3 regions of the Bradyrhizobium sp. IAR9 genome follow, and region 3 is predicted to be linked to each of the others. Evidence: predicted binding sites of a transcription regulator. Region 3 holds the regulator's gene; each other region holds the start of a gene.

Region 1 (10,071 bases), on a different contig from region 3:
ACCGCAACGCCCGTGTCACACAAGTGTCAAGCGCGGGCGTTAGCGGTTGGCTCCAGCTAATCTGGAGTCCCGCATGCTGGTGGTGGAAGGTCTGACGTGTCGCTTCGGCGCGAAAGCCGCGGTGGACGACGCTTCGTTTCAAATCTCCCCCGGCGGCTTCGTCGGTGTGATCGGACGGTCCGGCGCCGGCAAGTCGACGCTGCTGCGAACCATCAATCGTCTCGCGACGCCGACGCAGGGCCGCATCCTGTTTGACGGCATCGACGTCACCGCGCTGCGCGGCAAGGAGCTACGGCAGTGGCGGGCGCGGTCGGCCATGATCTTCCAGCAGTTCAACCTGGTCGGCCGGCTCGATGTCCTCACCAACGTTCTGATGGGGCGCTTGGCGACGATGCCGGCCTGGCGCTCGCTGTCGCAAGTGTGGCCCGAGCAGGACAAGGCGCTGGCCATGTCGGCGCTCGAACAGTTCGACATCGCATCGCTCGCCGCCCAGCGTGCCGACCAGCTCTCCGGCGGCCAGCAGCAGCGCGTCGCGATCGCGCGTGCGCTGGTGCAGCAGCCCGACATCATCCTTGCCGACGAGCCGATCGCATCGCTCGATCCGCGCAACACCAAGATCGTGATGGATGCGCTGCTGCGCATCAACAAGCATTTCGGCATCACCGTGCTCTGCAATTTGCATTCGCTGGATCTCGCCCGCAGCTATTGCGATCGCCTGATCGGCATGGCGGCGGGCCGTGTGGTGTTCGACGGCGCGCCGTCCGCGCTGACCGAGCACGTTGCGCGTGAGCTCTATGATCTCGAAGCCGCCGACGTCATGGGTGGCACGCCTGTCCCGGCGCCCGAGGGCGTGCCGGCGCTCGGAACCGCAGCGGCCGCCTGAGCCGCGCCACCTGTTTTGTTGCCAGTTTTGCGTCCACCGACCCCAACGGATGAAGAGGGTATCATGATCACTCGCAGATTAATTCTTGCCGGCGCCGCCGCGCTCGCGTTCACCGCCTCCGCCTCCGCCGACGATTGGAAGGCGAAATATCCTGAACTGACCTTTGCGGTCGTCCCGGCCGAGAACGCCTCCGGCGTCACCGAGCGCTGGGCGCCGTTCGTGAACTATCTCTCCAAGGAACTGGGCGTGAAGGTCACGCTGCGCATCGCCAACGACTACGCCGCCGTCATCGAGGGCCAGCGCGCCGGCAACATCCACATCGCCAGCTACGGCTCGGCCTCGTTCGCCCGCGCCCGTCTGACCGGCGTCAAGTCCGACGCCTTCGCCAACGACATCAATGCCGACGGCTCGACCGGCTATTACTCGGTGTTCTTCGTCAAGGCGAGCAGCGCCTACAAGAAGGTCGACGATCTCAAGGGCAAGAATCTCGGCCTCGTCGATCCGAACTCGACCTCCGGCAACAATGTGCCGCGCTTCGAGCTGGACAAGATGGGCATCCCCGATGCCGACGGCTATTTCGGCAAGGTCGTCTTCACCGGCAGCCACGAGAACGCAATGCTGGCGCTGTCGCAGGGCACGGTCGACGTTGCCGCCAACCAGTGGACCAGCGACGACGATTCCACGCTGGCGCAGATGCTGACCAAGGGCATGCTGAAGAATGCCGACGGCTCGGCGATGAAGAAGGACGACTTCCGCATCATCCACAAGTCGGCGCCGATCATCAACGGCCCCTATGCCTACAATTCCGACCTGCCGGAAGATGCCAAGGCCGCCATCGCGAAGGCGTTCTTCGACGCGCCGGCCAAGGACAAGGCCGCGTTCGACCGCCTCTCCGACGGTCAGAAGAAGGGCTTTCATCCCGCCACCACCAAGGACTGGGATGGCACGATCGAGCTGATCAAGTTCGTCGATGCGCTGCGTAAGAAGAAGGCGTCCTGATCTCAGGGCGATGCAACTGGAGCCGGGTCCCTGGACCCGGCTCTTTCTTTGACGGAACTCATCTCAGGCCGATGACAACAGCGGTTTCGATCCTCCCCGAACAGCAGCTTGCCGTGCTCAACGCCGCTTATCGCCAGGCGGTCGGGCGCAGGCGGCTCCGCCTGCTGTTGGGGATCGCGGTCTTCGCCGCCGCGCTGGTTCTCGCGGGAATCGGCGCGGAAGTGAATCTGCGCACGCTGTTCACCTATTTCGGCAATTTCATCAGCTATTTCGATCGCATCCTCACGCTCGACAACGGCCAGCGCGTCTGGACCGATGTCGGCGAATGGCTCTGGGGCTGGCGCAAATGGCTGAAAATGCTCGGCGAGACGCTGCTGATCTCCTATGTCGGCACGCTGATCGGCGCGACCTTGGCATTTTGCCTGAACTTCTTCGCGGCTGAAAACACCTCGCCCGCCCCCTGGCTGCGCTTCGTCGTCCGGCGCCTGCTCGAGTTCGCCCGCACCGTTCCGGGCATCGTCTTCGCGCTGATCTTCGTGATCGCCTTCGGGCTCGGACCGATGGCGGGTGTGCTCGCGATCGCGATCCACTCCACCGGCGCGCTCGGAAAGCTGTTCTCGGAAATCGTCGAGAACGCCGACATGAAGCCGGTCGAAGGCATCCGCTCGACCGGCGCGAGCTGGCTGTCCTGCATGCGGTTCGCCGTCGTGCCGCAGGTGACCGCGGGTTATGCGAGCTACGCGCTGCTGCGCTTCGAGATCAACGTCCGTGAAGCCTCCGTGATGGGCTTCGTCGGTGCCGGCGGCATCGGCCAGGAACTCGTCGTCGCGATCCGCAAATTCTACTATTCGGACGTCAGCGCGATCCTGCTGACCATCATCGTCACCGTCTTCATCATCGATATCAGCACCGGTTGGCTGCGCGGCCGCCTGTTCGGCAAGGAGGCGCGGACGTGACGAGGCGGCAAGCGGTCGACACGCGAGAGCTTCGCGCGCGCTATCCGGATGTGTTCGACCGACCCGCCTCGGCGCGGCTTGCCACACCCGCGATGATCGTCGCGGCGTTCGCGATCCTCGTTTACGGCCTGGTCGATCTCGACTTCTCGCCGTCGCGCTTCTTCGCAGGTCTCAGCCAGCTCGGCTGGATCACCTTGATGATGATCCCGCCCGATCCCGGCTCGTCGCTGCCGATCTATCTGAAGGCGCTCGGCGAGACGCTGTCGATCGCGCTGCTCGGCACGACGCTGGCCGCAATCTTCTCGCTTCCGGTCAGCCTGCTCGCGGCGCGCAACGTGGTGCCGTCGAAGCTGTTGCGCTTTCCTGTCCGCCGTGTCCTGGATTCGATCCGCGGCGTCGACACGCTGATCTGGGCGCTGGTGTGGATCAACGTCGTCGGGCTCGGCCCGTTCGCCGGCGTGCTCGCCATTGCGGTGTCGGATTTCGGCGCCTTCGGAAAGCTGTTCTCGGAGGCGATCGAGGGCGCCGACCAGAAGCAGGTCGAGGGCATCCGCGCCTCCGGCGGCAGCCCGCTGCACGAGATCCGCTTTGGGCTGTTGCCGCAGGTGCTGCCCGTGATCGCCGGGCAGGTGCTCTATTTCATCGAATCCAACACCCGCTCGGCCACCATCATCGGCATCGTCGGCGCCGGCGGCATCGGCCTGCAGCTCGCCGAGCAGATCCGCGTGCTGGAATGGCAGAAGGTGTCGTTCCTGATCCTGATGATCCTGGTCGCGGTCGCCGCGATCGATTTCATCTCGGGCAAGCTGCGCTTTGCGATCATTGGGCGAAGGGCCGTGGCCTGAGCAATGGTGCCGTAGGGTGGGCAAAGCGCAGCGTGCCCACGGCTCTGAATGATCGAGAAAGATCGTGGGCACGGCGCGAAGTGCGCCTTTGCCCACCCTACGGCTCCGGTTTCTTGGAGAGAGCCCTACGACTCCACCAGAAACTCCACCCGTTCCGCGGCGAAGCGCGAATGCTTGGTCATCAGCGGCTTGCCGTCGAGATCGTGGTCGGTGGCATCGACCACTAGGATCGGCCGTCCGAGCGCGAGATCGAGCCGGGCCGCGTCGGTTGCGTCGACGATGCCGGCGGTGATCCGGGTCGCGCCGCGGCGATAGTCGCGCACCCCATAATGCTCCAGCAGCTTCGTCATCGAGCGCGTCGCCGCGAACACGGCACCGGCGCCGGGAAACAATTCCGCGGACAGCCAGGTGGTGGAGACGCAAATCGGCGTGCGGTCGGCAAGGCGAATCGCCTCGATCCGCACCAAGGGCGCGCCGGCCTTCAGGCCGAGCTCGCGCGCCAGCTCGCGGGTCGCGACATCGGCGGTCGCCTCGATCAACTGACCGCGCGGCTCGCGGCCACCGGCGCCGACGATCTCGGAGAAGCGCGTACGCGAGCGCAGGGGATAAGCGAGCTTCTGCGCCTCGACATAGGTTCCGCTGCCGCGCTCGGCGCGCACCAGGCCGCGCTCGGCAAGCGCTGCCAGCGCGCGCCGCACGGTGTGGCGATTCACCCGATAGGTTTCGGCGATCTCCATCTCGCCCGGCAATTTGTCGCCGGCCGCAAAGCGGCCGTCGGCGATGCCGCGCTCGATGCCGTCGGCAACGAGGCGCCATAGCGCGACGCCGGACGACGCAGTGTCTTGCATGCTCATATCGCCGGCCAGCCTAGCCCAGAAATCACAGCTTTGTCACGAAACAGTCATGGCGCTCCCGTATGAAGTTGTCTATTATCATAGACAACTTCAGCGCGGCAAGTTCTGTCAAAGGTTCGGTGAATCAGGTGACCCTGCACAACAACCAGCAAGCCCAGCGCCAGGCCGCCATGGCCGTGCTGGCGCACGCGGAGGCGGGCGAGATCGCCGCCCGCCTCCGCAACTTGGCGCTCCCGGCCCATCAGGATCTGCGAGCGCCCGAAAACGGTCTCGTCATGCTGCGCGGCCGGGTCGGCGGCGACGGCGCGCCGTTCAATCTCGGTGAAGCCACGGTGTCGCGCGCCGCGGTGCGGCTTGCGAGCGGCGAGGTCGGATTCGGCTACACGCTCGGGCGCGACGGCGAGAAAGCGCGGCTGATCGCTTTGTGCGACGCCCTGGTGCAGTCGAGGGATTTTGGCGGAGTGGTGGAGCGGGACGTTATCGCCCCGTTGCGTGAGCAGCTTATGGCTGGCCGCGCGCAGGCGGCGGCCGAGACCGCTGCGACGAAGGTTGATTTCTACACCATGGTGCGCGGTGAGGGGTGAGATCATGACCACGATTGCGGAACTGCCGCCGGGCTTCGCCGACAAGGTGCTGTCGGCGCAATCGACCTTTCGCTCGGTCATGGACGCGATGGCGCGGCCGGGCTCGGTCCAGCGCATCGTACCGGGGGCGGGGACGCCCGACAGGATGATGCGCGGCACGGCCGCGATCGCGCTGACGCTGTTCGACCACGACACGCCGCTCTGGCTCGACGCGCGGCTGGCGGAGAGCCCGAACGTGGTGAAATGGCTGAAGTTTCACACCGGCGCGCCCGTGGTGCAGGATTCCTCGATCGCGAGTTTTGCGCTGATCAGCGACGGCGGTGCGCTGCCGCCGCTCGAACGCTTCGCGCTCGGAACCAGCGAATATCCGGATCGGTCCACCACGGTGATCCTGCAGGTCGATAGCCTCGACTCCGGACGGAGCTTCGAGCTGCGCGGCCCCGGCATCGACGGCGCCGCCATGCTCAATGCGTCGATCAAGCCGTTCGATCTGTTCGAGCGTATGCACATCAACGAGGCGCTGTTTCCGCGCGGCATCGATGTGGTGCTGGTGGCCGATGACGCCGTGGTCGCGATCCCCCGCACCACGCGAATCGTGAGCAAGGGAAGCTAGAAGCATGTATGTCGCAGTCAAAGGCGGCGAACGCGCCATCGAGAACGCCCATCGCCTGCTCGCAGACAAGCGGCGCGGCGACCAAGGCGTTCCGGAGGTCACGCTCGACCAGATCTCGGAGCAGCTTGGCCTCGCCGTGGACCGCGTCATGAGCGAAGGCTCGCTCTATGACCGCGAGCTCGCGGCCCTCGCGATCAAGCAGGCGCGCGGCGATCTGATCGAGGCGATCTTCCTGGTTCGCGCCTTCCGCGCCACGATGCCGCGTTTCGGCGCGAGCGAGCCGGTCGACACCGGCGCGATGCGCGTGCAGCGGCGGGTGTCCTCGACCTTCAAGGACATTCCCGGCGGGCAGATCCTCGGGCCGACCTTCGACTACACCCATCGCCTGCTCGATCCCGCGCTCGCCGAAGGCTTCGTGCCGGAGGCGCCGGCAACGGCGGAAGCCTCGACGGTGCCGACGCCGCGCGTGACCGACATCCTCGGCCGCGACGGACTGATCGAATCCTCTCCGCAGGCCGAGGACGGCGCCAGCGTCGGCGACCTCACCCGCGAGCCGCTGAATTTTCCTGCGGACCGTGATTTGCGCCTGCAGAATCTCGCACGCGGTGACGAAGGATTCTTGCTGGCGATGGGCTATTCCACCCAGCGTGGCTATGGCCGCAACCATCCCTTCGCCGGCGAGATCCGCTTCGGCGAGGTCGAGGTGGAATTTTTGGCGGAAGACGTCGGCTTCGCCGTGCCGCTCGGCTCGATCGAGCTCACCGAGTGCCAGATGGTCAACCAGTTCAAGGGCTCCGCGACGGAAGCGCCGTGCTTCACCCGCGGCTATGGCCTCGCCTTCGGCCAGAGCGAGCGCAAGACCATGTCGATGGCCCTGGTCGACCGCGCGCTGCGTGCCCGCGAGCTCGGCGAGGAGGCACTCGCCCCCGCGCAAGATGAAGAATTCGTGATGTCGCATTCGGACAACGTCCAGGCCACCGGCTTCGTCGAGCATCTGAAGCTGCCGCATTATGTCGACTTCCAGTCCGAGCTCGGCCTGCTCCGCAAGCTGCGCAAGGAATTCACTGACGCCCAGGCGCCTGATGCCATGAAGGAGGCCGCGGAATGAACGCGCCCGCCTACAATTTCGCCTATCTCGACGAGCAGACCAAGCGGATGATCCGCCGCGCGATCCTGAAGGCGATCGCCATTCCCGGCTATCAGGTGCCGTTCGCCAGCCGCGAGATGCCGATGCCCTATGGCTGGGGCACCGGCGGCGTGCAGGTGACCGCTGCGATCCTCGGTCCCGCCGACGTGCTGAAGGTGATCGACCAGGGCTCCGACGACACCACCAACGCGATCTCGATCCGGAAATTCTTCGCCAAGACCGCGGGCGTTGCCACGACGACCGCAACTGACGAAGCGACGGTGATCCAGACCCGCCACCGCATCCCCGAGGCGACGCTGCACGCAAACCAGGTGCTGGTCTATCAGGTGCCGATCCCGGAGCCGCTGCGTTTCCTCGAGCCGCGCGAGACCGAGACGCGGCGCATGCACGCGCTGGCCGAATACGGCCTGATGCATGTGAAGCTCTATGAGGACATCGCCCGCTTCGGCCACATCGCCACCGCCTACGCCTATCCGGTCAAGGTCAATGCGCGCTACGTGATGGATCCGTCGCCGACGCCGAAATTCGACAATCCCAAGATGGACAATTGCCCGGCGTTGCAATTGTTCGGCGCCGGCCGCGAGAAGCGCATCTATGCGATCCCGCCTTACACGAAGGTGGTGTCGCTCGATTTCGAGGATCATCCGTTCGAGCCCTATCGCTTCAACGCGCCCTGCGCGCTGTGCGGCGCGGAGAATTCCTATCTCGACGAGATCGTCACCGACGACAAGGGCGGACGGATGTTCGTGTGCTCGGACACCGACTATTGCGAGAGCCGCCAGGCCGCCGGTCATCACGGCAGCCTCAGCGCCGCGCCGTACAAGGAGAAGGCGCAAGGAGGCACCAATGGTTGATCACGCGGCGCTCGAAAACGATCAGCCGCTGCTGGTCGCGACCTCCCTCAGCAAATCTTTCGGCCGTATCGCCGCGTGCCGTGACGTCTCCTTCGCGCTGTATCCAGGCGAAGTGCTGGCGATCGTCGGCGAATCAGGTTCGGGCAAGTCGACGCTGCTGCAGCTGCTGTCGGGCCAGCTCGCAGCCAGCGGCGGCCATGTGTCCTATCGGATGCGCGACGGTGTCGCCCGCGATCTCGCCACGCTCGGCGAAGCCGAGCGGCGCTTCCTGTATCGTACCGACTGGGGTTTTGTGCATCAGGATCCTGCGCAGGGCCTGCGCATGGCGGTCTCGGCCGGCGCCAATGTCGGCGAGCGGCTGATGGCGGTGGGTTGGAATCACTATGGCCGCATCCGCGAGACCGCGTCCGACTGGCTCACCCGCGTCGAGATCGACACCGCCCGCATCGACGATGCACCGCGGACCTATTCCGGCGGCATGCGCCAGCGTCTCCAGATCGCGCGCAACCTCGTCACCGAGCCGCGGTTGGTGTTCATGGACGAGCCGACCGGCGGCCTCGACGTGTCCGTGCAGGCGCGCCTGCTCGACCTCCTGCGCAGCCTCGTCGCCGAGCTGCACCTCGCGGTCATCATCGTCACCCACGACCTCGCGGTGGCGCGGCTGCTCTCGCACCGCGTGATGGTGATGAAGGGCGGCCGCGTCATCGAGACCGGTCTCACCGACCAGGTTCTCGACGATCCCCGCGAGCCCTATACGCAACTTCTCGTCTCCTCGATCCTGCCGCCATGAACCTTTCAATATGAGCTTTCCAATGACCGCCATGATCGACGTCACCGATGCCAACAAGACCTTCACCATGCACCTGCAGGGCGGCATCGAGTTGCCTGTCGTCAGCGGCGTGACTTTCCAGGTCAACGCGAGCGAATGCGTCGTGCTGTCGGGGCCATCAGGCGCCGGCAAATCGTCGATCCTGAAGATGATCTTCGGCAATTACCGCTGCGATAGCGGTCGCATCGGCATCCGCCACCGCGGCGCGCTGATCGATCTCGCCAGCGCCGAGCCGCGCCAGGTGCTCAACGTCCGTCGCGCCACCATCGGCTATGTCAGCCAGTTCCTGCGCGCGGTGCCGCGGGTGGCCACTATCGACGTCGTCGCCGAGCCGCTGATCGTGAACGGCATGCCACGCGCCGACGCGCAAGCCCGCGCCGGCGATCTGCTGCACCGCCTCAACATCCCCGAGCGGCTGTGGCAGCTTCCGCCCGCGACCTTCTCCGGCGGCGAGCAGCAGCGCGTCAACATCGCGCGCGGCTTCATCTCGGACCTGCCGATACTGCTGCTGGACGAGCCGACCGCCTCGCTGGATGCCGCCAACCGCGCGGTCGTGGTCGAGCTGGTCGCCGAGAAAAAGCGCCAGGGCGTCGCCATGGTTGCCATTGTCCATGACGACGAAATCCGTCATCTGATTGCCGACCGCATCGTCGACGTCACCAGCTTTGCCGCCGCGGCCTGAAGGAAATGGAAATGAACGCCAAGCCGAAGGACATTGTGATCGCCAACGCCAGGATCGTGCTGGCTGACCGGGTGATCGAGCAGGGCTGGCTCGCTCTTGCCGACGGGCGCATCGCCGAGATCGGCGATGGGACTGCGCCTGCGGGCGCCGAGGATGCCGGCGGCGATTTGATCATGCCGGGCCTGATCGAGCTGCACACCGACCATCTCGAAGCCCATTACGTGCCGCGGCCAAAGGTGTTCTGGAATCCGGTTGCGGCCGTGATCTCCTATGACGGCCAGCTCGCGACTTCGGGCATCACCACCGTGTTCGATTCGCTCCGGGTCTGGCGCGAGGACGGCGCCGAAGAGGTCGACGGCCGCGCCGGCGTGCTCGCCGCCGCGATCACGACCGCGCGCGACGCCAGCCTGTTGCGCGCCGACCACTTCCTGCATCTGCGCTGCGAAATTCCGATGCCGAGCGTGGTCGAGGAGGCCAGGGAGCTGATCGACCGTCCCGACGTCAAGCTGATGTCGCTGATGGACCACACGCCCGGTCAGCGCCAGTTCCGCGACGAGGTCAAGCTGCGCGACTATTATCGCGGCAAGGGCGGCGGCAAGACCGATGCCGAACTCGACGAGCTGTTCGCCAAGCGCTTCGAATATCAGAAGCTCTATGCTGCGAGCAACATGCGCGAGATCGTGGCGCTGGCGCATCAGTACAAGATCCCGCTCGCAAGCCACGACGACACCACCGAGGAGAACGTCGCGGATGCCGTGCGCGATCGCGTCTCGGTGGCGGAGTTCCCGACCACGCTCGAGGCCGCGCGCGGCTTGCACGAGGCCG
Region 2 (10,071 bases), on a different contig from region 3:
TGACCTGGTGCCCGGCCGCGACATATTCACGGACGGCGCCCGGGGTGAGCCCGACGCGATATTCCTGCACCTTGATCTCCTTGGGCACACCGATGCGCATCTTCCGGCTCCTTTGCCAACGCCTTGATTCTGTTCCTCATCGTAGCGACGGGGCCGGTTTGGTTTCGTGCAAATATCCGCTAGTTTCGGCAGGCGCGCGCCGGTTTCCGGCGCCAAGCTGCCCTTTCACGCTGGAAACGAAACATTGGCCCTCGACCGGAAAGACCTCGCGATCCTCGCGGAACTCACGACCAATGCGCGTGCCAGCCACACCGAGCTTGCCAACAAGGTCGGGCTCTCCAGCACGGCGCTGGCCCGGCGGCAGAAGGCTCTGGAGGACGAGGGCTACATCCAGGCCTACCAGGCCGCACTCGATCTCGCCCAGTTCGGCCTCACCATCACCGTGTTGGTCCGCATCGCGCTGGAAAGCCAGAGCGACGACGCGTTGAAGGCGTTCGAGGCGGAGGTGGTGAAATGCCCTTCCGTCGTGCGCTGCTTCCTGATGTCGGGAACCGACGACTACATCCTGATCGTGCTTGCCCGCGACATCCAGGATTTCGAGCGCATCCACCGCACCGAGCTGTCCCGCCTGCCGCGCGTCGCGCGCGTGCAATCGAGCTTTGCCCTGCGCGAAATCGTCAACCGCGCGGTGCCGACGGTGGTATTCGGCGAAGTGAAGCGCTGACCTCGTCTATCCGGTCGGGGGAATCGGTCTGGAACCAAGCAACGCGTCATCCGTTGGGCGCTATCGGCCAGCGGCGGCAGCGCATTCTTGCGTCACTTCCACTATTTGTCCAGCTCGGCCTTTCCGCAAGGAATTAGGATATGGCCGACACTACGATCCCCGAGCGCATTCTGATCAACCTCGTCGTCAATGGCGAAAGGCGCGCGCTTCAGGTCGTGCCGTGGACCACGCTTCTCGATGCGCTGCGTGACCGCCTGGAGTTGACCGGCACCAAGAAAGGCTGCGATCACGGCCAATGCGGCGCTTGCACCCTGCTGGTCGACGGAAGACGGGTCAATTCCTGCCTGACCCTCGCGGTCATGAAGGATGGCGCCGAGATCACGACGATCGAAGGCTTGGCCAGGGACGGCACGTTGCATCCCCTGCAACAAGCCTTCATCGACCACGATGCCTTCCAGTGCGGCTATTGCACGCCGGGACAGATTTGCTCTGCCGCGGGCTTGTTGGCCGAAGGTCGGGCGCGCGATGCCGACGAGATCCGGGAGTTGATGAGCGGAAATCTTTGTCGCTGCGGCGCATATCCCAACATCGTGGCTGCGATCGAGCAGGCGATGAGCCGGTCATGAATAATTTTCAGTATTCCCGCGCCAACGATGTCGCCGACGCGATCCGCCTTCTGGCCGCCGATCCTGGCGCAAAACTGATTGCCGGCGGGACCAATCTGATCGACCTGATGAAGGAGAACGTCGAACGCCCCTCGCGGCTGATCGACATCTCCCGCCTGCCGCTCCGCAACGTCGAGGAGACACCCGATCAGGGGCTGCGCATCGGCGCCCTGGTGCCGAATTCGGACCTTGCTTACCATCCGTTGATCGAACAGCGCTATCCCCTGCTCGCCAGCGCCATCCTCGCCGGCGCCTCCGCGCAATTGCGCAACATGGCTTCGGTCGGCGGCAATCTGATGCAGCGAACGCGTTGCGCCTATTTCTATGATACGACCACCCCTTGTAACAAGCGAGAGCCCGGCAGCGGCTGCTCGGCGATCGACGGTCTCAACCGCAACCACGCGATCCTAGGCGCCAGCAATTCCTGCATCGCGACCAACCCATCCGACATGAGCGTGGCGCTGGCCGCGCTCGGCGCGCTGGTGCACATCGCAGGCCCCACCGGTGAGCGCACCATCGCGCTGACAGATTTCCATCGGCTTCCAGGCGACAAACCTCACGTCGATACCAATCTCAGCACCGGCGAGATCATCACCGCGATCGGGCTGCCGCCGCGCGGCTTTGCCCGGAACTACAGCTATCTGAAGATCCGTGACCGGCTGTCGTACGCCTTTGCCTTGGTCTCGGTCGCGGCTGCGCTCGAACTGGAGGGCAACGCAATCAGCGAAGCGCGCCTGGCACTCGGCGGTGTGGCTCACAAGCCGTGGCGCAGGCTCGAAGCTGAAGCGGCGTTGCGCGGCCAGGCGGCAACGCCGGATCATTTTGGACGCGCTGCCGATCTGCTGCTGCAGGGAGCGGTCGCTGGTTCGCACAACGGCTTCAAGCTCGAACTCGCACGCCGGGCCGTCGTGCGTACGCTGATGCAGGCCGCAAGCGGCACACCACAGTCACAAGCTCACAAGAAGATCGCGTGAGGGACCGATGAACGGCTATGTCGGAACACCAACGTCCCGCGTCGATGGCCGGGCCAAAGTCACTGGCGCCGCCAAATATGCCGGCGAATTCGCGGCAGACGGCCTCCTCCATGGCTTCATCGTCGATGCCACGGTTCCGCGCGGGCGCATCGCTCGGCTCGACACCAGCGACGCGCTGAAGGTGAAGGGCGTGGTCGACGTGCTCACGCATACGCATCGCGTGGCCCTCGCCGACAAGGATGAGGCCTGGAAGGACGAGGTGGCGCCGGAGAAGGGTTCACCCTTCCGCCCGCTTTACGACGACAGGGTCAAGTTCAACGGTCAGCCAATCGCGCTCGTCATCGCGGAGGACTGGGAAACTGCCAAATTCGCGGCAACGCGCGTGCGTGTCGAATACGAGCAGGAGGCGTTTGCGACCGATCTCGAAACCGAACGCGGCACATCCGCCAAGGTGGACCAGCCGCACAAGCCGCGCGGCGACGCCGCAGCGGCGCTGGCTGGGGCAGCGGTTCGCCATGAGGCCGACTACGTCCTCCCGACCGAGCACCACAACCCGATGGAGCTCTATGCGACGACAGCGGTCTGGGACGGCAGCGGCAGCCTCACGGTCTACGACAAGACGCAGGGCGTCCAGAACGTCCATAAATATCTCTGCGGCGTGTTCGACATGAAGCCGGAGGACATCCGCGTGGTCTCGCCCTATGTCGGCGGCGCCTTCGGCTCCGGCCTGCGGCCGCAGCACCAGGTGGTGCTGGCAACGCTTGCCGCCCTCGCGCTGAAGCGATCCGTTCGTGTCGTATTGACGCGGCAGCAGATGTATGGGCTCGGCTACCGGCCGATGACCATCCAGCGCGTCGCGCTCGGCGCAAAGTCGGACGGCACGCTCGATGCGGTCACGCACGAAGCCATTGCCGTCACCTCGCGCTACGAGGATTTCTCACGCAATGACACCGGCTGGGCGCAGCAGCTCTACAAGAGCCCCAACAGTCGCCTCTCCCACAAGCTCGTCCACCTGGACGTCCCCACCCCCTGCGACATGCGTGCGCCGGGCGCGGCAACGGGCGTCTGCGCACTCGAATGCGCCATGGACGAGCTGGCCGTCGCACTCAAGCTCGATCCGATCGAGCTGCGCCTGAAGTGCTACTCGGATCGCGACCAGAAGACCTGCCCTTCACCAGCAAGCAACTGCGCGAATGTTACGCCCGTGGCGCGGAAGCCTTCGGCTGGGCTCGCCGCAATCCCGCGCCGCGTGCGATGCGCGATGGCAAGGACCTGGTCGGCTGGGGCATGGCGACAGGGGTGTGGGAGGCGCTGCAGATGCCGGTCGCCGTGCGCATCGTGCTGACCGCCAACGGCCACGCCGAGGTATCCTGCGCCGCGTCCGATATCGGCACCGGCACCTACACCATCATGGCGCAGGTCGCGGCCGACGCCCTCGGGCTGCCGATCGGGAATATCGACGTGAAGCTTGCCGATTCAACCCTGCCCCAAGCGCCCGTCGAGGGCGGCTCCTGGATGGCCGCTTCGAGCGCACATGCGGTCTTGGGAGCGGCCGAGGACATTCGCCAGGAGCTCGCGCGTCTGGCCAAGGCGATACCTGACTCGCCACTTGGCGGCCTCAATGCATCGGAAATGGTTCTTGTTGACGGCACGATTTCCAAGGCCGGCGACAAGAGCCGCGCTGTCTCGATCGCCGATGTGATGCGTCACGGCAAGCTCGAGCGGATCGAGAAGCAGAAGCTCAACCAGTTCGCGGAGGACAAGTCGCACGCCCGCAACACGCATTCGGCTGTCTTCGCCGAGGTGAAGGTCGACGAGGAACTCGGCGTCATTCGGGTCACGCGAGTCGTGAGCGCCGTCGCGGCCGGGCGGATCCTGAATACCAAGACAGGCCGCAGCCAGATCATGGGCAGCGTGGTCTGGGGGATCGGAATGGCGCTGCACGAGGAGACGGTCATGGACCACCGCTTCGGCCGCATCATGAACGCGAACATCGCCGAGTACCACATCCCGGTGAATGCCGATATTCACGACATCGACGTCATCTTCGTCGACGAGCCGGACGACCGAATCAACAAGCTCGGCGTCAAGGGTCTCGGCGAGATCGGCATCGTGGGCGTGCCTGCGGCAATCGCGAACGCCGTCTATCATGCCACCGGCAAGCGTGTCCGGCACTTCCCGATCACGCTGGACAAGCTGCTCGGCTGACCTGCCTTGTCATCCGAGCCATGCCTGGATCGGGTCAGTGTCATCCAGCTGTCATCGAATGTGTCGATGAGCTGTGTCTCTGGCACATTCAGGACCCGACATGGACTATTTCAAGCGCTTCAACTTCCTGTTCGCCGCACCAGTGTTCGACGCCGACGATCTCGAAGGCGTCCGCTTCAACCAGATCATCGAGGAGATCCAGCGCTCCGGCTTCGAGGTGGTCCGGGCGCGCAAGCTCGAGGATGCCGAGATGGCGGTGCAGACCGACGCCGCGATCGGCTGCATGGTGGTGGACTGGGGCAAGAAGGGCCTGGAGGGCAAGACCTCGGCGCTGATCAATTTGATGCGCCGCCGCGGCCTCGATTTCCCGATCATCCTCCTGATCCGGCGCAAGCGCTTCGAGGACCTGCCGGTCGAGGTGCTCGATTTCATCGACGGCTATGTCTTCCTGTCCGAGGAAACGCCGACCTTCATCGCCAAGAATCTAATCAGCCGGCTCAAGCAATATGCCGAAACGTTGAAGACGCCGTTCTTTGGCGCGCTGGTCGACTATGCCGAGGAAGGCAACCAGCTCTGGACCTGCCCGGGGCACAATGGCGGCGTATTCTACAACCGCAGCCCGATCGGCCGGGTCTTCGTCGAGCACCTCGGCGAATCCGTATTCCGGGACGACCTCGACAATTCCGTGCTCGATCTCGGCGACCTCCTCACCCATGAAGGGCCTGCCCTCAAAGCGCAGAAGGAAGCCGCGCAGATTTTTGGCGCGGAGAAGACCTATTTCGTGCTCAACGGCACCTCGACCTCGAACAAGGTCGCGCTCGGCGCCCTCGTCACCGACGGCGACCTCGTGCTGTTCGACCGCAACAACCACAAGGCTGCCCATCACGGCGCCCTGATGATCAACGGCGGCGTCCCGGTTTACGTGCCGACCATCCGCAACGCCTGGGGCCTGATCGGCCCGATGCGCTGGGACGTGCTGGACGAGAAGACCTTGCGCGAGGCGATCCGCAATCACCCGCTGGTCACGGACAAGGAGGCCTGGCGCAAGGAGCGGCCGTTCCGCGTCGCCGTCGTCGAACAGTGCACCTATGATGGGACGATCCACAGCGCCGAGATGATCCTGAAGCGCATCGGCCATCTGTGCGAGTACATCCTGTTCGACGAAGCCTGGGCCGGCTTCATGAAATTCCACCCGCTCTATGCCGGCCGTTTCGCCATGGGGCTGGCGAACCTTCCGCCGGAAGCACCGGGCATCATCGCGACGCAATCGACCCACAAGCAGCTTGCGAGCTTCTCGCAGGCCTCCCAGATCCACATCAAGGACCGCCACATCCGCGGCCAGAAGCGACGCGTCGAGCACCGCCGTTTCAACGAAAGCTTCATGCAGCACGCCTCCACGTCACCCTTCTATCCGCTGTTCGCCTCGCTCGACGTCGGTGCGCAGATGATGAAGGGCCGCTCCGGCGAAGTGCTGTGGGACGACACGATCCGCCTCGGCATCGAGCTGCGCAAGAAGATCCGCGCGATGCGCAGGGAGTTCGAAGAGAAGGAGCAGAATCCGGACCGGCGCTGGTTCTTCGAACCCTTCGTTCCCGACCGCGTCGCCATTCCCGATGTCGGCCGCCCGGGCGCCGTCCACAACGTCGCCTGGGAAACCCTCTCCACCGATGAGCTCGCCACCAACGCCGCGCTGTGGCAGCTCTCGCCCGATACCAACTGGCACGGCTTCCCCGGCATGGCCGAGGGGTTTGCCATGACAGATCCGAACAAGCTGACGCTGCTCACCCCCGGCTTCGACCGCTCAGGCGCCTATGCCGAGCACGGCATCCCCGCCCCCGTCGTGGCGCAATATTTGCGCGAGAACCGCATCGTCCCCGAGAAGAACGACCTCAACTCCCTGCTCTTCCTGCTGACCCCCGGCGTCGAGGCGAGCAAGGCCGGCACGCTGATCTCCGGCCTTGTCGCCTTCAAGAAGCTCCACGATGACAACGCGCTGCTGGCCGACGTCATTCCAGAATTCTACCAGCGGCGGCAGGCACGCTATGCCGGCGTGCGCTTACGCGACCTCTGCGGCGAGATGCACCGGTTCTTCCGCGCCGCCGACGTCAGCGCGCTCCAGGCCCGGCAGTTCATGCCCGAGCACATGCCTGAGATCGCGATGTCGCCTCGCGATGCCGCGCGCTATCTGTTCAAGAACGATGTCGACTATTTGCCGATCGAGGCCATCGCGGGCCGCATCGCGACCACGCCCTTCGTGGTCTATCCGCCCGGCATCGCCACCATCGTGCCCGGCGAGCGGCTGACGGAACGGGCCAAGCCCATGGTCGATTATCTCAAGATGTTCGAAACCTGTTTCAACACGTTTCCGGGCTTCGACGTCGAGATCCAGGGCGTCTACAAGGAGATCGATGCCCAGGGGCGCATCGGGCTCTATACTTACGTCGTTGCCGAGTAGGTGCGAATGAACGAAACAGCTGCGCGCGCGAGCGACGAAGCCGTCCTGGTCAGGCCGTCACGCGACAGCGATGTCGAGGCGATGCTGGCGATCTACCGCCATCACGTCCGCAGCGGCGTGACGCGCGACATCGAGGGAACCGGTGCGCCCGAGCCGGACGATCTGCGCGACCGGCGCAAGAACCTCAGGCAGACCCGCCTGCCGCATCTGGTCGCGACGTTTCGCGGCGAGGTGGTCGGCTATGCCTATGCCGTGCTGTTCCGCAAGCGCCCGGCCTATCGCTACACGGCCAAGCACTCGATCTACGTCCACCACGAGCAGCTCGGCCGCGGGGTCGGACGGCTGCTGCTGCACGAGTTGATCGATGCTTGTGCGGCGGCCGGCTTCCGCCAGATGATCGGCTATATCGACGCCGACAACGCGCCCTCGCTGGCGCTGCACGAGAAGTTCGGCTTCGCGCGCGCCGGCCTGCTTTGCGGCGTGGCCTATCGCCACGGCCGCTGGTCCGACACCGTCATGGTGCAGCGTTCGCTCGGCGCGGGGACCACGGCGCCCCCACCCGTCGTGGCGCCGGGCCGGTAGACCTCAGGACGGAAAGTCGGCCGCTCTCACATGGATGCGGTCGGCATGCAGCGACCAGTGATGCAGGGCCTGGTCCTTGCAGAACCTGGCCTTCGCCCGCTCCCTGGCCTCGTCCTCGTCGGAGGCGTCGATTTCCAGCGTACCCTGGCAAATCTCGCTCTGCCGGCCGTACTCGCCGAGCACATCTTTCATGAACTTGACGACATAGGTTGACATGGGACCTCCCTGCTGCCCCGGCCGCACTCTAATCCCATTTAAGCCGGACCGGGGAAGGAGATTTTGACGCGGATCAAGGACCGGCAAGGTTCCCGCCGCCCATCCGGGCGGCAGTCCGCCCTCATGTGGTGATGTCGAGAAGCGACTCTGTCGTTTCCGCGTAAGCCTGAATGACTTTCGCATTGGCAATGAAGCTGTACTTGGCAGCCGCCAGTTGAACGAATTCGCCGGCGATATCGACATTCGGCGCTGCGACCAGCCCATCCTGGTTTGCGAAGGAAGCGCTTGGGTCGGATTGCGCGGTATAGCTCGGCGATACCGTCGACACCTTCGCGATCGTGCCGCCCGGCGTTTGGTCGACCTGGTCGACGCGCAATGGCACGTAAGCCGCAGGAAACGTCGGAGCAATGCCCGGACTGCCTGTAACGGCCGACGGGCTCGACCCGCCCGACCCCGGCAGCGGGCCGGTCGTTTGAACATTCGCGATGTTGCTCGCGGCCACGTTCACGCGCAAACTCGCCGCCGAAAGTCCGGATGTCGCAATCGAAAATATGCTCATGGACTTTCAACTACAGGACAAGTGATACGCGTTCACTTACCCGCTCGATAAGATGCGGCGCTTTGCCTTTCCGTCGTGGTAACCAATGATCGGAGCGCGCCGAGCCTTCGCGCCCTACCCCGGCGTCACGCCAAAAGCCTGCTTGAAGCGCTCCGCATAACGCGGCCAGACCTCGGAATTGATGATGCGCGGCGGGCGCTTGCCGTCGAGCGTGTCCAGCACCTGCTCGGCCGCGATCCGCCCCATGTTCTGGCGCGCTTCGATGGTCACTCCCGCGGTGTGCGGGCTCGCCAGCACGTTGTCGAACTGGAGCAGCGGATGCTCCGGCGGTGGCGGCTCCTTGGACCAGACGTCGAGGCCGGCACCGGCGATGCGCTTGTCGCGCAGGGCCTGGAGCAGCGCATCCTCGTCATGGATGAAGCCGCGCGCCGTGGTGATGAAATACGCATGCGGCTGCATCAGCCCGAACTCGCGCGTGCTGATCATGTTGCGGCTGCCCTTGTCGAGCGGACAGGAGATCGAAACGAAATCGGCGCGGCGCAACAGCTCGTCGAGCTCGACCTTCTCTCCGCCTCGCTCGGCCATCACCTCGGCCGACAAATACGGGTCGTAGGCCAGCACCTTCATGCCGAGCAGGCCCTTGCACAGCGCGGCGATGCGGCGGCCGACATTGCCGAGGCCGATGATGCCGACGGTCTTGTGCTCGACCTCGTTGCCGACCAGATCATTGCGGTTGACGTCGCGCTCGCGGCGCAGGCGGCGGTCGGACTGGATGATGCGCTTGGACAAGGTCAGCATCATCGCCAGCGCGTGCTCGGCAACCGAATGGGCATTGCCGCCGGACTGGTTGACGACCAGCACGCCCGCATCCGTGCAGGCCTCGACGTCGACAGGGTCGAAGCCCGCGCCATTGCTGGAGACCAGCAGCAGGTTCGGCGTCCGCTTCAGGAAGGTGGCATCGACGTGGAAATGCGGGGCGAGCTCGTCCCGGGCGGCTCCGATCTGGTAAACGTGCGCCGCATTCAGGATCGGTGCGTAGACATCTTCGGGACTCCCGTTCCCGATGCGGTCGAGCCGGACGTCGGGCCGCGCCTTCAGGATGTCGACATAGATCGGATTGGCCAAATAATTGGAGTAGAAGACGCGCTTGCTGTTGACGGACATCAGGACCCTTCCGGCTCTCCAGGGAGATCCGCAAGGTCGGCGCGATGCGCGCCCGTCCGTGCCCCCTCCCGTTTTCTCGTTGTCGCCGCTTATGACATGGCGGCGCCGACCGCGGCAGGCCGTCCAGCGCAGATCACGGTGCGGCCCGGACATGTTGACAATCCCGCCTGCTCCGTCAAGTTCGACCGATCGCCGCGACGGCCAGAACCAAGAAGCATGCGCGGCCCAAGAAAATACGCCAAGGGAGAACGCAATGGCGATTGCGGAACAGCAAACGCAGGGACAGGCGTCCGGTGACCAGAGCTGGCACGGCATCGTCCTGCAAACCCTGAAGCGCAACGAGATCAGCCTCATTCCCTACGTGCCCGACCGGGTGCTGACGCCCCTGATCAAGAACCTGCACGCCGATCCTTTCTTCACCACCTTCGCCACTGCCCGCGAGGAGGAAGCCGTCGGCATCGTCTCGGGCGCCTGGATGGGTGGGCGGCGCGGCGCGGTGCTGATGCAGACCTCTGGCTTCGCCA
Region 3 (10,071 bases):
TGCATGGCTGCGCCGCCGGAGACTTCGGCGAGAATGAAATGGCCGGCGAAGGCCAGGAAGACGCCGAGGCAGAAGATCTCGAGAGAATGCTGGCCACATAGAATCAATGGTCGTAGCCAGCGCGATTTCAAGCCCGGCCAATCCCGGGGTAGGAAGCGTACGGTGAGCGCGGCCAGCGCCAGGAAATGCGTGAAGCGCAGCACGTCGAGATCGGTCTTGTCGATCGGATACATCCACTTCTCGACCCGCTTCGGCATGAATTGGGAGAGCTGCGGCACGTACCAGGTCAGCGTCACGTAGAACGCCGCGGCGAGGTATGCGATCGCGATCCACATTGTCACGGGCGAAGCCAGGATACGCGACATCCGTCGCGCACCTCCGAGCGCGCACCATGCACCGAAGACGAACAGCAATTGCCAGGCGAAGGGATTGAAGGCCCAGAAGCCGTTCGGATAGGCCGACAGGTAAAGATCGTATTCCCAGGTGACCGCGTAGAGCGCGACCGAGAGGCCGAGCGTGATGTCGGGGCGCCATTTCATCGACCACAGGATCAGCGGCAGCGCCAGCATCAGCACGATGTAGAGCGGCAGCACGTCCATGTTGACGGGGCGGAAGCGCAGCAGCAGCGCCTGCACGATGGTGACGTCGGGCTGCTTCAGGAAATCCATGATGCCCATCTCTTCGGTGTAGAGCGGGTTCTCGAACCTGGTCGCGACGTAGGAGATTTCGGCGAGGAAGATCGTGAACAGGAAGACGTGGGCGACGTAGATCTGCCAGACCCGGCGCAGGATGCGCGCGGTGGCGATGACGACGCCGCTCTCCAGCATCGCCCTTCCGTAGACGAAAGCGGCGGTGTAGCCGGAGATGAAGATGAAGATCTCGGTGGCGTCGCTGAAGCCGTAATTGCGGATCGTGAACCAGGTCAGCAGGCTCGGCGGCAGATGGTCGATGAAGATCAGCCACAGCGCCAGCCCGCGAAACAGGTCGAGCCGGAGCTCGCGCTCGCCGATGGCAGGCAGCGTGATGGCCGGCGCGGTCGCGCGCGGCTTCGCCCCCGCGGGCTTGCTGTCCCCAGGCGTGCAATCTACAGGCTTACTGTCTACAGGCTTGGCGTCTGCAGGCTTGGCGGTTCCCGCGATCGTCGATCCCGTCACATGGTCGGCAATGGTCATCGGGGCCTAGAAACCCTTCCGCAAATCGCGACGTTGAGGAGTGTACCGGTCCGGTCGTCATCTCGCAAAGCCGCCGGATCACGTCCGGGTGTCATTCCCTTCGAATTCTGGCGGGACGATGTCGCCAAAGCCGTCTCCGGCGTTTGGTTCCAGCGCCGGATTTCGGTATGATAGCAACCATGTACCGCGCCGTGACCCGCCAGATCGAAGTGACCGTCGAGCCGAACTTTGTTCCGGAGCAGTCGTCGGCCGACCGCTCCCGTTACTTCTGGTCCTACACCATCGTCATCGTCAATTCGGGCGAGGAGACCGTGCAGCTCAAGACGCGGCACTGGATCATCACCGACGCCTCCGGGCGCCAGCAGGAGGTGAAGGGCGAGGGCGTGGTCGGCGAGCAGCCGATCCTGGCCCCCGGCGAGCGCTTCGAATACACCTCCGGCGTCCCGCTCTCGACCGCCTCCGGCTTCATGACCGGCCGCTACCAGATGGTCACCGAAAGCGGCGAGCGCTTCGAGATCGACGTGCCGGCGTTTTCGCTGGATAGCCCGGACAATAAGAGGGTGTTGAATTAGGGCCTCGCTCTCGTGTCCCGGACGCGCTGCGGCACGTAGTGGCGCTGCGCAGAGCCGGGACAAAGGGGCGCCACGGCAAGCGGCGAGATGGGCCCCGGCTCTGCAGCGCATCACTTCGTGCTGCGCAGCGTCCGGGGCAGGAGATCGGAGAGGGCGCATGCATTGCGATGCTCCCCTGCACATCCCAGCGGCGGTGCCGTAGGGTAGGCAAAGGCGCATAGCGCCGTGCCCACGATCTCTTTCCATCAACAACAGGGCGTGGGCACGCTGCGCTTTGCCCACCCTACGAGATCGAGATTGTGGCACGCAGCTCAGCTTGCAGACACGCCTTGGCGGCCTCGCGGCTTGAATCGCCCGAGCTTTGCTTCGTCGCTTCACCCTCTAAAGCCAAGAGGGCGCAGGGAAGGCCGGGTGCCGGCTGGCACCCGCGGTCTGCTGCGCGAAAAGCGCACGCAAGAAGACCGCACAGCAGCATACAGGTGTCGCCGATCACTCGGCCTTCCCTGCGCGATGGTTGGACGGCTTATGCCGTGATCTCCCGGGAGCCGACCATTCCTTCTGGCCTCCCTCGCCGTTCGAATTGACGATGCCGTCCGCCCGGTTGGGCTCGCGCGCATCTTCGAAAGGCTTGACCGTAGCAACGACGGCCAGGACCACACGGTTTTGCCGTACGCGCATTCGCTGGTCACCACATTATCTCCCGGCCTTGTCGACGTTGCCGAAAGAATGTGGCGAGACGAACTGAACAGCGCCGCTCATCCGCACGCGGTTACGGGCTCACAGGGACTACCCGCCCTGCCCGCACCTCTCGTGCCGACGCTGCCGCGTCCACCGCAAGCCCGGCTCGCGACAGTGACGACCACATAGTCGCCCCTCTTGGGTGAGCCGGGATGGGCAACACATACGCCGAAACCGAATTTCGGTAAAGTGGAATATTTTTAGCGAAGCGGATTGACAGAGCGCGACACAGGGCAGGCGCCGTAGGGTGGGCAAAGCGAAGCGTGCCCACGTCTTTCGCCGCCGTCGAGAGCTCGTGGGCACGGCGCAAGTGCGCCTTTGCCCACCCTACGAGAGCTCGCTACGCGCCTTCGACGCCCGCCTCGTCCGGCGTGAAATCGTACACCGAGCTGCAGAACTCGCAGGTGACGACGACCTTGTCGTCCTTGACCATGGCGGCGCGGTCGTCGGGGGAGAAGCTCTTCAGCATCGCGGCGACCGCATCGCGCGAGCAGGAGCATTGCGCCTTGAGCACCATCGGATTGAACACGCGCACGCCGCGCTCGTGAAACAGGCGGAACAGCAGCCGCTCGCCGGAGAGCTCGGGATCAATCAGCTCGACGTCCTCGACGGTCTCGATCAGCGAACGCGCCTCGACCCAGGCGTCGTCCTCCGCGACGCTGTGCACCTCGACGCCATCAGGGGCATCGCCGGGATGCAGATCGGCCTGCCGCGCGCGCTCCGCCGCCTTGGGCAGAAACTGCATCAGCATGCCGCCGGCGCGCCAGCGATGCTTGCCGCCGTCGTTGGAGCGCCACTCCTCGCCAACCGCGAGGCGCACGCGCGTCGGGATCTGCTCGGAGCGCAGGAAATATTCGTGGGCGGCGTCTTCGAGGCTGCCGCCGTCGAGCGCGACCAGACCCTGGTAGCGACTCATGTCGGGGCCCTGGTCGATGGTCATGGCGAGATGGCCGCGGCCGAGCAGCGTGCCCGAATCTTTGGTATCGCCGAGACGCGCGGCATCGAAGCGCGCATAGGCCCGCAGGCGATCCGGCGCCATGTAGTCTACGACCAGGAACGACACCGGGCCGTCGGTCTGGGCCTGCAGGATGAAGCGGCCCTCGAATTTCAGCGCCGAGCCGAGCAGCGTCGTCAGCACGATGGCCTCGCCGAGCAGCTTGCCGACCGGCGCGGGGTAATCGTGCTTGGTCAGGATCTCGTCGAGCGCCGGGCCAAGCCGCACCAGGCGCCCGCGCACGTCGAGCGCGTCGACCTCGTAGGGCAACACGGCGTCATCGATCGGAACCGCTGATGGCGCGCGAACCGGGCCTTCGGGGCCGGCTTTCATCTGAGGGGATTGGGAAACCATGGGTCGTTATCTGGGGTCGGTCGGTGGGAAATGGAAGGGCGCGGGGTGGTGGGTTCGGGGGCGATAAGGTTGCACAACGTTGCGGCAAATTCGATGTCGTCCCGGACAACCGTAAGCGCAGCTCCGGGGCCCATAACCACAGGATGCGGTTTGGCGAAGACCGCTCGCCTCCGCCAGCCCGCCACAAGAGAGATTCCGCGGTATGGGTCCCTGCGTTCGCAGGGACGACAGTTGTGTGTGAGGCGGCCGTCGGGCTTGCAGCGCCCTTACTTCACCGCATCGAAGCACCAGGCCAGGATGCCCTTCTGCGCGTGCAGGCGGTTTTCGGCCTCATCGAACACGACCGATTGCGGACCGTCGATCACGTCGTCGGTGACTTCCTCGCCGCGATGGGCGGGCAGGCAGTGCATGAACAGCGCATCGGGCTTGGCCAGCGACATCAGCTTGCCGTTGACCTGATAGGGCTTAAGCACGTTGTGGCGGTGCTCGCCTTCCTTGTCGCCCATCGACACCCAGGTGTCGGTGACGACACAGTCGGCGCCGCGCACGGCGGCTTCCGGATCGGTGCCGAGCATGATCGGCGCGCCGGTCGCCTTGATGAAGTCGCGCATCACTTTTTTCGGCGCGAGCTCCGGCGGCGTCGCGACATTGAGCTGAAACTTGAAGCGCTCGGCGGCGTGAGCCCAGGACGCCAGCACATTATTGTCGTCGCCGGTCCAGGCCACCGTCTTGCCCTCGATCGGGCCGCGATGCTCCTCATAGGTCATGAGATCGGCCATCACCTGGCAGGGGTGCGAGCGCCGCGTCAGGCCGTTGATGACGGGCACCGTCGCGTTGGCCGCAAGCTCCAGCAGCGCGTCATGGTTGAGAATACGGATCATGATGGCATCGACATAGCGCGACAGCACGCGCGCGGTGTCGGCGATGGTCTCACCGCGGCCGAGCTGCATCTCGGCACCGGTGAGCATGATGGGCTCGCCGCCGAGCTGACGCATCGCGACGTCGAACGACACGCGTGTCCGGGTCGACGGGCGCTCGAAGATCATCGCCAGCGTCTTGCCTTCGAGCGGCCGCACCGGCTGCTGCGCCTTCTGCTTCGCCTTCATGGCGGAGGACGCCGCGAGCATGGTCTTGAGCTCCGACAGCGGCAGCTCGTTGATATCCAGGAAGTGCTTCGGGGACTTGCTCATCAGCTTGCCGCCCGCTTGGTCTGGCTGGACGAGATCGCGGCGCAGGCGCGCTCTAACCGCCCGACGCTGTCCTCGATCTCGGCTTCGGTCACGATCAGCGGTGGCAGGAAACGCACGACATTGTCGCCGGCCCCGACCGTGAGCAGTTTTTCATTGCGCAGCGCCGCGACGAGATCGCCGGAGGGCACCACGGCCTTGATGCCGATCAGAAGGCCCTCGCCGCGCACTTCGCTGACGACATCGCCATGACGGTCGATCACGGAGGCGAGCTTCTGCTTCAGCAGCAGCGACATCTTCTGCACGTGGTCGAAGAAGCCGGGCTGGAGCATGACGTCGAGCACCGCATTGGCCGCGGAGATCGCCAGCGGATTGCCGCCGAAGGTCGAGCCGTGCGAGCCGGGCCCCATGCCGGCTGCCGCATCCGCGGTCGCCAGCACAGCGCCGATCGGGAAGCCGCCGCCGAGCGCCTTTGCCAGCGACATCACGTCAGGCGTGACGCCGGTGCGCCGATAGGCGAACAGATCGCCGCTGCGGCCCATGCCGGTCTGCACCTCGTCGAAGGCCAGCAGCAGGCCCTTCTCGTCGCAAAGCTGGCGCAACGCCTTGAGGAAGGTCGGCGTTGCCGAGCGCACGCCGCCCTCGCCCTGGATCGGCTCGATCAGGATGCCGGCGGTGTGCGGGCCGATCGCCTTCTTGACGGCCTCGATATCGCCATGCGGCACCTGGTCGAAGCCTTCCATGGGCGGACCGAAGCCTTCGAGATATTTTGCAGAGCCGGTCGCGGCGAGCGTTGCCAGCGTGCGGCCGTGGAAGGCGCCTTCGAAGGTGATGATGCGATAACGTTCCGGATGCCCCTTGGAGAAGTGATGATGGCGGACCAGCTTGATCACACCTTCCAGCGCTTCGGCGCCCGAATTGCAGAAGAACACGAAGTCGGCAAAGCTTTCGTTGCAAAGCCGGCTCGCGAGCTTCTCGCCGTCCGGGCTCTGGAACAGGTTCGACATGTGCCAGAGCTTGGTCGCCTGCTCCTGCAGCGCCTTGATCAGATGCGGGTGGCAATGGCCGAGCGCATTCACAGCCACGCCCGAGGTGAAATCGAGATAGCGATCGCCATTGGTCGCGATCAGCCAGCAGCCTTCGCCGCGCTCGAAGCCGAGGTCGGCTCTGGCGAAAACGGGGAGCAAATGCGGCGCTGCGCTGTTAGTCATGATGTCACTTGAATGTTGCGGACGGTGTGACGCGTGCATTGCGCAACGCACCATCGACCGGCCCGGAAAACGAAACGTGCCGCCTTTTAAGGGCGGCACGCGGGACTATCTTATGCTTGGCAAGACGGGTGTCAATGCCGCCCGGAAAGCCTCAGGAAACGCTGAATCCGTAGTCTTGCGGTGCCGATTTTGCGGGTTTTCACCACGGAACATGTGGAAGCGAGTCGGCGGACTCTTGCGCGGGAGTCACGCCATATTGTAGCGTTTGGATTGTCAGATACGACATCTCGTGCAGCGGTTCTGATCCCAAGAGTCCTCTTGTACCGGCGTAAACGTTCGGGCGTCAGTCACGCGCCCGGCGAGCCTTAAGGGATTCTGACGGCACGGGTTTTTGAAGGCTTAGGCAATCGCTGCGAGGCCCCAGGATGGCTGGCGCGTAGCGAGGGAAAGGGTGCAATGACGGTTTTGACCTGGTCCGACGATCGCGTCGAGCAGCTGAAAAAGCTCTGGGAGGCCGGACTTTCGGCCAGCCAGATCGCAGCTGAGCTCGGCAATGTGACCCGCAATGCCGTGATCGGCAAAGTGCACAGGCTGGGTCTGTCCGGCCGCGCCAAGAGCCCTTCATCGGCAGCGCCCCGGCCGCGCAAGGCGCGTCCCGCGCAGCACATGATGCGGGTGACCCGCCCCATCGCGCGCGGCAACACCGCGCTGGCGCAGGCCTTCGAGGTCGAGGTGGAGGCTGAACCCGTCACCTACGACAACGTGGTGCCGATGGGCCAGCGGCTGTCGCTGCTCGAGCTGAACGAGGCGACCTGCCACTGGCCGGTCGGCGATCCCTCGAGCCCGGATTTCTTCTTCTGCGGCGGCAAGGCACTGTCCGGCCTGCCCTACTGCGCCCAGCACTCGCGCGTGGCGTATCAGCCGGCGGCGGATCGCCGGCGCGCGCCGGCGAAGCCGGGTCCGCGCTGAGTTCGCGGAATTCTCTGATCGCCAAGACGGCAGCCGTCACACGATGACGGCTCAACCAACTCGGTGTCATCCCCGCGAACGCGGGGATCCATAACCACAAGGCGCAGTTGTCGCGCGAGATGGTCACTCCGGGTCTTCGCCAAACCACCGCCTGTGGTTATGGGTCCCTGCTTTCGCAGGGACGACACCGGAGAATGCGGCGGCAGCCCGCCAAAGCCAACGCCAGCAAACCTTACGTCTGCTCCGCCTTCGCGAAGCGGTCGTCGAGCGCGTAGCCGGCGCCGCGGACGGTGCGGATCGGATCCTGCTCGCGGCCGAGATTGAGCAGCTTGCGCAAGCGGCCGATATGGACGTCGACGGTGCGCTCATCGATGTAGATGTCGCGACCCCAGACGCTGTCGAGCAGCTGCTCGCGCGAGAACACGCGGCCGGGATGCTCCAGGAAGAACTCCAGCAGGCGATATTCGGTCGGGCCGAGATCGATCGGCCGGCCCGAGCGCGCCACGCGGCGCTTGTCGCGGTCGAGCTCGATGTCGCCATAGGCCAGCACCGTCGCGAGCCGCTCAGGACTGGCGCGCCGCAGCAGGCCCTTCACGCGCGCCAAAAGCTCCGGCACCGAGAACGGCTTGACGATGTAGTCGTCGGCGCCGGTCGCAAGCCCCCGCACCCGCTCGCTCTCCTCGCCGCGCGCGGTGAGCATGATGATCGGCAGCTGCTTGGTGTCGGGCCGGGTGCGCAGGCGGCGGCACAGCTCGATGCCCGACAGGCCCGGCAGCATCCAGTCGAGCACGATCAGGTCCGGGATGTGCTCCTTGAGGCGGGTGTCGGCGTCGTCGCCGCGCATGACCGTCTCGACGTCATAGCCGTCGCCTTCGAGGTTGTAGCGAAGCAGCTCGGTGAGAGCTTCCTCGTCCTCAACCACCATAATGCGTGCGCCCATCGGGTCGTCGCTCCTTCAAGTCTTCAGGTATTCGGGACCGTCGTGGCGAAGGTGGTCATGTCGCCCTTCGGCCGCTTGTCGGTGATCGCCTGGCCCTCGATCATGTAGAACACGGTCTCGGCGATGTTGGTGGCGTGGTCGCCGATCCGCTCGATGTTCTTGGCGCAGAACATCAGATGGATGCAGAACGAGATGTTGCGCGGATCCTCCATCATGTAGGTGAGGAGCTCGCGGAACAGCGAGGTGCAGATCGCGTCGACCTCCTCGTCGCCCTTCCACACCGCCATCGCCGCCGGCAGGTCATGCGCGGCATAGGCGTCCAGCACCGACTTGACCTGCTGCTGCACGAGGTCGGTCATGTGCTCCAGGCCGCGGAACAGCTTCAGCGGATGGAAGTCGGTCTCCAGCGCGGCGACGCGCTTGCCCATGTTCTTGGCGAGATCGCCGATGCGCTCGAGGTCGGTCGCAACGCGCATGGCGCCGACGATCTCGCGCAGATCCACCGCCATCGGCTGCCGGCGGGCGATGGTGAGCACCGCGCGTTCCTCGATGCGCTTCTGCAGCGCGTCGAGCTCGGCGTCGATGGTGACGACGCGCTGGCCGAGCGCGACGTCGCGGCGGATCAGCGCGTCGACGGAATCGACGATCATGCGCTCGGCGATGCCGCCCATCTCGGCGACCAGGCGGGTGAGCTCCTGGAGGTCGGTGTCGAAAGCCTTTGCGGTATGTTCAGTACCCATGTCGCGTCTCCTCAGCCGAACCGGCCGGTGATGTAATCCTGCGTGCGCCGGTCGCTCGGCGACGTGAAGATCTTGCTGGTGTCGTCGAACTCGATCAGCTCGCCGAGATACATGAAGGCGGTCTTGTCGGAGACGCGCGCCGCCTGCTGCATGTTGTGGGTGACGATCGCGATCGTGTAGTTCTCGGACAGTTCCTGGATCAGCTCCTCGACCTTGGCGGTCGAGATCGGATCGAGCGCCGAGCAGGGCTCGTCGAACAAAATCACTTCAGGGCGCACCGCGACGGTGCGGGCGATGCACAGGCGCTGCTGCTGGCCGCCGGAGAGCGACAGGCCGGAGGCGTTGAGCTTGTCCTTGACCTCGTTCCACAGCGCGCCGCCGCGCAGCGCCTTCTCGACGCGGTCGTCCATCTCGGACTTCGAGATCTTCTCATAGAGGCGGATGCCGAAGGCGATGTTCTCGTAGATCGTCATCGGGAATGGCGTCGGCTTCTGGAACACCATGCCGACCCGGGCGCGCAGCAGATTGAGGTCGAGCCTGGGGTCGAGGACGTTGGTCTGGTCCAGCATGAGCTGGCCGGTGGCGCGCTGGCCCGGATAGAGGTCGTACATCCGGTTGAAGATGCGCAGCAGGGTCGACTTGCCGCAGCCCGACGGGCCGATGAACGCCGTGACGCGGTTGGCGCCCAGCGTCAGGTTGATGTTCTTCAGCGCGTGGTGCTCGCCGTAATAGAAATTGAGATTGCGCACCGTCACCTTGGCCGGGGCTTCCGGCAGCGGCTGCGAGGCCAGATGAGCGTTGGAACTCATGGATACGGACAGGTCGGTCATTTTGCAGTCCTCTCGGCGCCGAGGATGCGCGCGCCAATGTTCAGGGCAAGCACGGTGAGCGTGATCAGCAGCGCGCCGCTCCAGGCGAGCTGCTTCCAATAGGCGTAGGGGCTCTGGACGAAGTTGTTGATGGTAACCGGCAGGTTGGCCATCGTCTTGTTCAGGCCGAGGCTGAAGAACTGGTTCGACAGCGCGGTGAAGAGCAGCGGCGCGGTCTCGCCGGCGACGCGGGCGGTGGCGAGCAGCACGCCGGTGATGAGGCCCGACCGGGCCGCACGATAGGCGATACGCTTGATCACCAGCGAGCGCGGCAGGCCGAGCGCCGAGGCCGCCTCGCGCAGGGGATTCGGCACCAGCAGCAGCA

The links. Region 3 encodes PhoB, which activates phosphate uptake and scavenging genes when phosphate is short. Its sites were predicted from a motif close to TGTCATNNANCTGTCAT; they were not measured.
Region 1: the regulator PhoB is predicted to act here: its motif matches at 4,572-4,588, upstream of phnF (phosphonate metabolism transcriptional regulator PhnF).
Region 2: the regulator PhoB is predicted to act here: its motif matches at 4,610-4,626, upstream of GGD67_RS28335 (Orn/Lys/Arg decarboxylase N-terminal domain-containing protein).

The regions. Positions count from the first base shown of each region.
Region 1 is NZ_JACBZW010000015.1:104,590-114,660, forward strand. Features, by position in the region: gene phnC (phosphonate ABC transporter ATP-binding protein) at 74-883, shown strand; gene phnD (phosphonate ABC transporter substrate-binding protein) at 947-1,882, shown strand; gene phnE (phosphonate ABC transporter, permease protein PhnE) at 1,954-2,838, shown strand; gene phnE (phosphonate ABC transporter, permease protein PhnE) at 2,835-3,683, shown strand; gene phnF (phosphonate metabolism transcriptional regulator PhnF) at 3,809-4,537, opposite strand; gene phnG (phosphonate C-P lyase system protein PhnG) at 4,657-5,121, shown strand; gene phnH (phosphonate C-P lyase system protein PhnH) at 5,126-5,734, shown strand; gene GGD67_RS31615 (carbon-phosphorus lyase complex subunit PhnI) at 5,739-6,842, shown strand; gene GGD67_RS31620 (alpha-D-ribose 1-methylphosphonate 5-phosphate C-P-lyase PhnJ) at 6,839-7,735, shown strand; gene phnK (phosphonate C-P lyase system protein PhnK) at 7,728-8,525, shown strand; gene phnL (phosphonate C-P lyase system protein PhnL) at 8,548-9,246, shown strand; gene GGD67_RS31635 (alpha-D-ribose 1-methylphosphonate 5-triphosphate diphosphatase) at 9,258-10,071, shown strand, end outside.
Region 2 is NZ_JACBZW010000012.1:227,384-237,454, reverse strand. Features, by position in the region: gene ald (alanine dehydrogenase) at 1-100, opposite strand, end outside; gene GGD67_RS28355 (Lrp/AsnC family transcriptional regulator) at 245-724, shown strand; gene GGD67_RS28350 ((2Fe-2S)-binding protein) at 865-1,350, shown strand; gene GGD67_RS28345 (xanthine dehydrogenase family protein subunit M) at 1,347-2,363, shown strand; partial or broken gene GGD67_RS28340 (xanthine dehydrogenase family protein molybdopterin-binding subunit) at 2,371-4,571, shown strand; gene GGD67_RS28335 (Orn/Lys/Arg decarboxylase N-terminal domain-containing protein) at 4,672-7,026, shown strand; gene GGD67_RS28330 (GNAT family N-acetyltransferase) at 7,033-7,608, shown strand; gene GGD67_RS28325 (hypothetical protein) at 7,612-7,824, opposite strand; gene GGD67_RS28320 (flagellar basal body rod protein FlgC) at 7,946-8,383, opposite strand; gene GGD67_RS28315 (hydroxyacid dehydrogenase) at 8,498-9,547, opposite strand; gene GGD67_RS28310 (thiamine pyrophosphate-binding protein) at 9,801-10,071, shown strand, end outside.
Region 3 is NZ_JACBZW010000023.1:49,731-59,801, reverse strand. Features, by position in the region: gene GGD67_RS37745 (OpgC domain-containing protein) at 1-1,172, opposite strand, end outside; gene apaG (Co2+/Mg2+ efflux protein ApaG) at 1,352-1,744, shown strand; gene GGD67_RS37735 (Hsp33 family molecular chaperone) at 2,823-3,830, opposite strand; gene argF (ornithine carbamoyltransferase) at 4,097-5,020, opposite strand; gene GGD67_RS37725 (aspartate aminotransferase family protein) at 5,020-6,228, opposite strand; gene GGD67_RS37720 (GcrA family cell cycle regulator) at 6,685-7,197, shown strand; gene phoB (phosphate regulon transcriptional regulator PhoB) at 7,430-8,137, opposite strand; gene phoU (phosphate signaling complex protein PhoU) at 8,161-8,877, opposite strand; gene pstB (phosphate ABC transporter ATP-binding protein PstB) at 8,889-9,707, opposite strand; gene pstA (phosphate ABC transporter permease PstA) at 9,704-10,071, opposite strand, start outside.